Rhodovastum atsumiense: one gene and its partner. The protein of the gene in region 2 interacts with the protein of the main gene of each other region in a pairwise test. Links are inferred from orthologs where the notes say so. Each region holds a gene or a part of one and is shown on either strand. Other genes may lie near its edges.

Region 1 (3,133 bases), 2.8 Mb from region 2 along the record:
CGACATCGTCAGCCAGGCCGAGCGCGACGTCTTCGCCTTCCGCATCCGCCAGGTGAACGCGCGCGCCGAGATCCTGTTCGCCAACGGCATCACCGGCCAGGGATGCCGGGAAGTCGCCATGCTGTGGCGGGACGCGCCGGAGGAAGCGGCGCTGACCGGCGGGCGCCTGCGTTTCTCCGTGCCCGCCGCGGTCTGTTCCTACTGCTTCGGCCAGACCCGCATCGGCGCGGAGTTCCAGCACGGCGTGATCCGCCGGATGCGCATCGAGGAGCAGGAACCATGACCGGCGCCGCGACCATGACGGTGGACACGGACTTCCTGCGCCGGCACGGCCTGCCCGTGCCGGCGGCCGCGTGTTCGCTGCAGGACTACTGGCAATCGCTCCCCTGGGAGGTCAGGGACGGAGGCGGCTGGACCCTGGCGGCCCTGCAGGAGCAGTTGCGCGCCTTCCTGGCCGCGCGCCCTGCCGGCGGCGGCATCACGCTGGAATGCCTGGAGGTGACGCAAGGCTGCGACAAGGACGGACAGCCGGAAGCGGTCCCGCTCTGCCTGCGGCCGGGCGAGGTGGTGGCCATCGTCGGCCCGACCGGCTCGGGCAAAAGCCGTCTGCTGGCCGACATCGAATGCCTCGCCCAGGGCGACACGCCGAGTCGCCGGGTGGTGCGGGTCAACGGCGCGACCCCTGCCCCGCGCATGCGCGTCTCGGCCGAGGCGCGGCTGGTGGCGCAGATCTCCCAGAACATGAATTTCGTGCTGGACCTGCACGTCGAGGACTTCCTGTCCCTGCACGCCGAAAGCTGTGGCGTCGCTGATCCACGGGCGGCGGCGCGGACCGTGCTGGACGCCGCCATCGCCATGGCCGGCGAGCCGTTCACCGCCGCCACGCCGCTGACGCAGCTGAGCGGCGGCCAGTCCCGCGCGCTGATGATCGCCGATGCCGCCCTGCTGAGCGCGAAGCCGGTGGTGCTGATCGACGAGATCGAGAATGCCGGGGTGGATCGCCGGCAGGCGCTGCGCCTGTTCACCAGCCGGGGCAAGATCGTGCTGCTGTCGACCCATGATCCGCTGCTGGCGCTGTCGGGCGCGCGGCGCGTGATCATCCGCAACGGCGGCATCGCCGCGGTGGTCGCGACCTCGCCCGAAGAGCAGGCGCTGCAGGCCGAGTTGCAGGCGCATGACCACCGCCTCGCGAGGCTGCGTGATGCGGTGCGACGCGGCGAGACGCTGCTGCCCGCCTGGCAGCAAACCTGAATCCGGTGCGCCGCCGCGGCCATCGCGGCGGCGCCCGCAATCAGACGTAGGGATCCGGCATCGCCAGATACTCGGTGATATAGCGGTTGATGCCGTCTTCAAGCGAGGTGAAGGGCTTCGTGTAGCCGGCCGCGCGCAGGCGATCCATGCGCGCCTCGGTGAAGGACTGGTACTGGCCGCGCAGATTGGCCGGCATGTCGATGAACTCGATGTCTTCCTTCGCCCCACCCGCGCGGCAGACCGCGTGGGCGAGGTCGCGATAGCTGCGCGCCTGGCCGGTGCCGACATTGAACAGCCCGCTCACGCCCGGCGTGTCCTGCAGCCAGAGCAGCACGTCCACGACATCGCCGACCCAGATGAAGTCGCGCTTCTGCTCGCCATCCGCGACATCGGGCCGGTCGCTGCGGAACAGCCGCGGCGCCTGGCCGCGCCGCACCTCGTCGTATTTCACCTTCACCACCGAGACCTGCGATCCCTTGTGGTACTCGTTCGGCCCGTAGACGTTGAAGAATTTCAGGCCCACCCATTGCGGCGGCCGCTTGCGCCGCCCGGCCACGGCGCGCGCCACGCTCAGGTCGAAGGCGTGCTTGGACCAGCCGTAAAGATTGAGCGGACGCAAATTGCCAAGATCGTCCAGCCCATCCTCGAAGCCCTGTGCGCCGGCCCCGTAGGTCGCCGCCGAGGAGGCGTAGATCATCCGCACCCCGAGCGAGGAACACCATTTCCACAGCTCCTGCGACAGGCCGACATTGGTGTGCCAGACCAGGTCGCCATCGGTCGCCGTGGTGGCGCTGATCGCGCCGAGATGGAACACCATCTCGATCGGCGGCTGCAGGGCGAGGAAATTCTGCAGCTCTTCCGGCGCGACAATCGCGGTCGGCGGATGGTGCGCGAGGTTGTGCCACTTGCCGTCGCTGCGCAGGCGATCGACCACGATCGTCTCGTGGCCCCGCGCAGCCAGCGCTGCATGCAGATTCGAACCGATGAAGCCGGCGCCGCCAGTGATCAGGATCATGCCTGCCGGAGTAGGACAATCCCCCCGCCGCCCGCAAGCATGATGAGATGACGGCGGCGGGGTCGCGCGCATCTGGCCGCTTTTCCTCGGCGCCGTCCTGGCGCAGTGTTGCGAGGCAGCACAGAGTACACCCGGATATGCCCCAGACCGATCCCGTTCCCTGGCCGCCCTCGCTCTGGGCGGCGGTCACCCCGTCCGCGCCCGACCTGCCGGTGCTCGAGGGCGAGCAACGCGCCGACGTCGTCGTGATCGGCGCCGGCTTCACCGGCCTGTCCACCGCCCTGCACCTAGCCGAGGCCGGCACCGACGTGCTGGTGGTCGAGGCCATGGCACCCGGCTGGGGCGCCTCCGGCCGCAACAACGGCCAGGTGATCCCCACCCTCACCCGGATGAACCCGGACGACCTGGTGGCGCGCTACGGCGGCGCCGGGGAACGTTTCGCCGCCATGCTCGGCGGCTCGGCCGACCTGCTGTTCGAGACGGTGCGCCGCTGCGACATCGCCGCCGAGGCCGAGCAGACCGGCTGGGTGCAGCCCGCGCACTCGCCCGGGCGGATGCGCATCGCGGAAACGCGCGTGCGCCAGTGGGAGCGCTGGGGCGCGCCGGTCGAGCTGCTCGATCGCATGCAGATGCGCAACATGATGGGCAGCGGCTACTGGCACGGCGGCTTCTGGAACCGCAGCGGCGGGCACATCAACCCGCTGGCGCTGGCGCGCGGCCTCGCCGCCGCGGTGCTCGGCCGGGGCGGGCGCATCTGCGTCCGCTCGCCGGTGCTCGGCTTCGATCGCGTCGAGGGCAACTGGATCGTCCGCGGCGCCCGCGGCACGGTGCGGGCGCGCGCGCTGGTGCTGGCAAGCAACGCCTATA
Region 2 (3,314 bases):
TTCTCCTGGCTCTGCAGCCCGCGGCCACCCGATATGACGACACGCGCCGAGGTCAGTTCCGGCCGTTCCGACCGCGACAGTTCCTCACCAAGAAAACGCGACAATTCCTGTGCGGGCGGTGGCGCGATGTGCTCGACCGGTGCCGCGTTGCCCTTCGGAACGGCGGGGAACACGGCAGTGCGGACCGTGACCACCTTCCGCGCATCGGTCGAGCGGACGACCTGCACCGCGTTGCCGGCATAGATCGGACGCTCGAACGTATCGGGCGCAATCACCTTGATGACATCGGAAATCTGCATCACGTCGAGCAAGGCGGCGACGCGTGGTAGCACGTTCCGGGTCGTGGTCGTGGATGGGGCCACGATCCCGTCGTAATCCCCGAAACGCTCGACGATCAGAGCCGCCAGTGGCTCGGGCAGGCCGTGCTGAAGCATGGCGTCGTCGGCCAGGAAAACCCGTGTGACGCCTGCGAGCGTGGCAGCCTCGGCCGCCACCTCAGCCACACCATACCCCGCGACCAGCACATGCACCTCTTCCCCCATCTGGCGGGCGGCGGTCAGCGCCTTCGCGGTCACGTCCTTGAGCGTGCCATTGGCGTGCTCGGCAAGAAGCAGGATAGCCATGGATGCGGGTCTCCTCAGATCACGCCGGCGTCGTTGCGCAGCCTGTGCACCAGCTCCGCAACCGATCCGATTTTCACGCCAGGCTGGCGGGGCGGCGGCTCCTGTGTCCGGATCACCTGCAGGCGAGGCGTCATATCCACGCCGAAATCGGCAGGCGTCTGCTCCGACAGCGGCTTCTTGCGGGCCTTCATGATGTTCGGCAGGGAAGCGTAGCGCGGCTCGTTCAGACGCAGGTCGGTGGTCACGATGGCGGGCAGGCGCAGCGCCACGGTCTGCGATCCACCGTCCACTTCCCGCGTGACCTTCGCCCATTCCCCTTCTACCTCCAGGTTCGAGGCAAAGGTTCCCTGGGGATAGCCGGTCAACGCGGCGAGCATCTGGCCGGTCTGGCTGCAGTCATCGTCGATGGCCTGCTTGCCCAGGATGACGAGGCCGGGCTGTTCCGCCGCGACCACCCCCTTGAGGATCTTGGCCACGGCCAACGGCTCCACGGGGTCGTCGGTGCGCACCAGGATGGCACGGTCCGCGCCCATCGCCAGGGCCGTGCGCAGGATCTCCCCGGCCTGCGCCGGGCCGATCGAAATCGCGACGATCTCGGTAGCAATCCCCTTCTCCTTCAGTCGGATCGCTTCCTCCACGGCGATCTCGTCGAACGGATTCATCGTCATTTTCGCGCCGGCCAGTTCAACCCCGGAGCCATCGAGCCGGACGCGTACCTTGACATTGTAATCGAGCACCCGCTTGACGGGGACAAGGATCTTCATGAACAACCGTCCCGTTTCTGCCTATTTGCGGACATGCCGGCGGAAATCGGGCTTGCGCTTCTCACGGAACGCGACGCCGCCTTCCTTCGATTCAGCCGTGTCGTAATAGAGACTGAGCGCCTGCATCCCCATCGCGGAGATGCCGCGGATGCTCTCGGTATCCGCGTTGAACGACCGCTTGGCGAGCGCCAGGGCGGTGGGGGAGCGTTCCAGCAGCTCGGCGCACCAGCGATCGACCTCGGTGTCCAGTGCCGCGTGCGGCACGACGGCGTTGACCAGTCCCATGGCGAGCGCCTCGGCGGCGGAGTAGCGCTTGCACAGGTACCAGATTTCCCGTGCCTTCTTCTCGCCGACGATCCGGGCGAGATAGGCGGTGCCGAAGCCGGGATCGACCGAGCCCACCTTGGGGCCGACCTGGCCGAACTGCGCCGTCTCGGACGCGATCGTGAGATCGCAGATCGTCGCCAGCACATTGCCGCCGCCGATGGCGAAGCCGTTGACGCGCGCGATCACCGGCTGCGGCACGTCGCGGATCAGGCTCTGCAGTTCCTCGACCGGCAGGCCGATGGTGCCGCGGCCGTCGTACTGGCCGTCATGCGCGCTCTGGTCGCCGCCGGTGCAGAAGGCCTTGTCGCCGGCGCCGGTCAATACGATGACGCCGATCGTGCGGTCCCAGCCGGCGCGCTGGAAGGCGTGGATCAGTTCCTCCAGGGTCTGTCCGCGGAAGGCGTTGTACTTGTCCGGCCGGTTGATGGTGATGCGGGCCACCCCGGCCGGCCGCACCTCGTAGAGAATGTCCTCGTAGCTTGTCATGATGTCCTCTCCTGGGGGATGCTGTTGCCAGCCAAGGCTCTTGCGATTTCACGCAGCCGGAATTTCTGCAGCTTGCCCGACGGCGTCCGTGGCATGTCGTCGACGATTTCCAGGCGCTCGGGGATGTACTGGATCGCCATCTTCTGCGCCTTGAGGTAGGCGACCATCTCCCCGAAGGTCAGTGACGCGCCCTCGCGCAGCTTCACGAAGGCACAGGCGCGTTCGCCGAGGCGTGGATCCGGGTAGCCGACCACGGCGACGATGGCGACCGCGGGGTGCCTGAACAGCAATTCCTCGACCTCGACGACGGGAATATTCTCGCCACCACGGATGATGATGTCCTTCGCACGGCCGGTGATGCGGATGTAGCCGTCCGCATCCAGGCGCGCGAGGTCCCCGGTCTCGAACCATCCCTCGGCATCGACCCGTGCCAGCCCGGGACGCTTCAGGTAGCCGACGAAATTGGAACAGCCGCGCACCTGCAACTGCCCTTCCTCGCCGACCGGAACAGGCATGTTGAGCGGATCGACCACCCGCACTTCCATGCCCTGCAGCGGGCAGCCATCGGTGCCGGCGACCTTCTCCTCGGGATCCTCGGGCCGCGTCGTCGTGACCGCGCCGTTCTCCGACATGCCCCAGGCCGACAGCACCGCAGCACCCAGCACCTCACGGGCCTTGGTGACCAGGGCCCGCGGGATCGGGGCACCGGCGGAGACAAAGATGCGCAGCGTCGGCGTCGCCGCGCCGGTGCGCAGGCAATGATCGGCGAGGTCATTGAGGAACGGCGTCGCCCCCATGGTGAAGGTCGCGCGCTCCTCGCCGATCTGCCGGGCCATCGTCTCCGGCACGAACACGTCCTGCAGCACCGCGGTCGCGCCCAGCATCGCCGGCAGCACCAGCCCATACATGAAGCCAAGCTGGTGCGCCATCGGCGATGGCATGTGGATGACGTCGTCCTGGCCCAGATGCAGACGCTGCGCGAAAGGGACCAGGTTCGAGAGCATCGTGTTGGAAGTGTGGGAGACGCCTTTCGGCTCGCCGGTGGTACCGGACGTATAGAGCAACTGGATCACCGCATCCGGCGACAGGCGGCGTGCCCGCAGCGTTGCCAACT

Evidence for each region.
Region 1: the proteins of badI (region 2) and rfaD interact in binary tests that used the Escherichia coli proteins (3 or more experiments, as listed by UniProt). The link is inferred for Rhodovastum atsumiense from one-to-one orthologs.

The regions. Positions count from the first base shown.
Region 1 is NZ_OW485601.1:3,218,127-3,221,259, reverse strand. What follows is about bases 280-3,098. They hold rfaD (ADP-glyceromanno-heptose 6-epimerase), read right to left. Parts: upstream 2,267-3,098; coding sequence 1,292-2,266; downstream 280-1,291. Other genes in these bases: NBY65_RS14670 (NAD(P)/FAD-dependent oxidoreductase), read left to right, coding at 2,404-3,098; NBY65_RS14680 (ATP-binding cassette domain-containing protein), read left to right, coding at 280-1,251; NBY65_RS14685 (GTP-binding protein), read left to right, coding at 280-283. In the rest of the region: more of NBY65_RS14685, read left to right, coding at 1-279; more of NBY65_RS14670, read left to right, coding at 3,099-3,133. UniProt on the Escherichia coli protein: Catalyzes the interconversion between ADP-D-glycero-beta-D-manno-heptose and ADP-L-glycero-beta-D-manno-heptose via an epimerization at carbon 6 of the heptose.
Region 2 is NZ_OW485601.1:371,782-375,095, forward strand. Bases 305-3,304 are described here. They hold badI (2-ketocyclohexanecarboxyl-CoA hydrolase), read right to left. Parts: upstream 2,201-3,304; coding sequence 1,409-2,200; downstream 305-1,408. Other genes in these bases: NBY65_RS01560 (electron transfer flavoprotein subunit alpha/FixB family protein), read right to left, coding at 305-623; NBY65_RS01565 (electron transfer flavoprotein subunit beta/FixA family protein), read right to left, coding at 638-1,387; NBY65_RS01575 (AMP-binding protein), read right to left, coding at 2,197-3,304. In the rest of the region: more of NBY65_RS01560, read right to left, coding at 1-304; more of NBY65_RS01575, read right to left, coding at 3,305-3,314. UniProt on the Escherichia coli protein: Converts o-succinylbenzoyl-CoA (OSB-CoA) to 1,4-dihydroxy-2-naphthoyl-CoA (DHNA-CoA).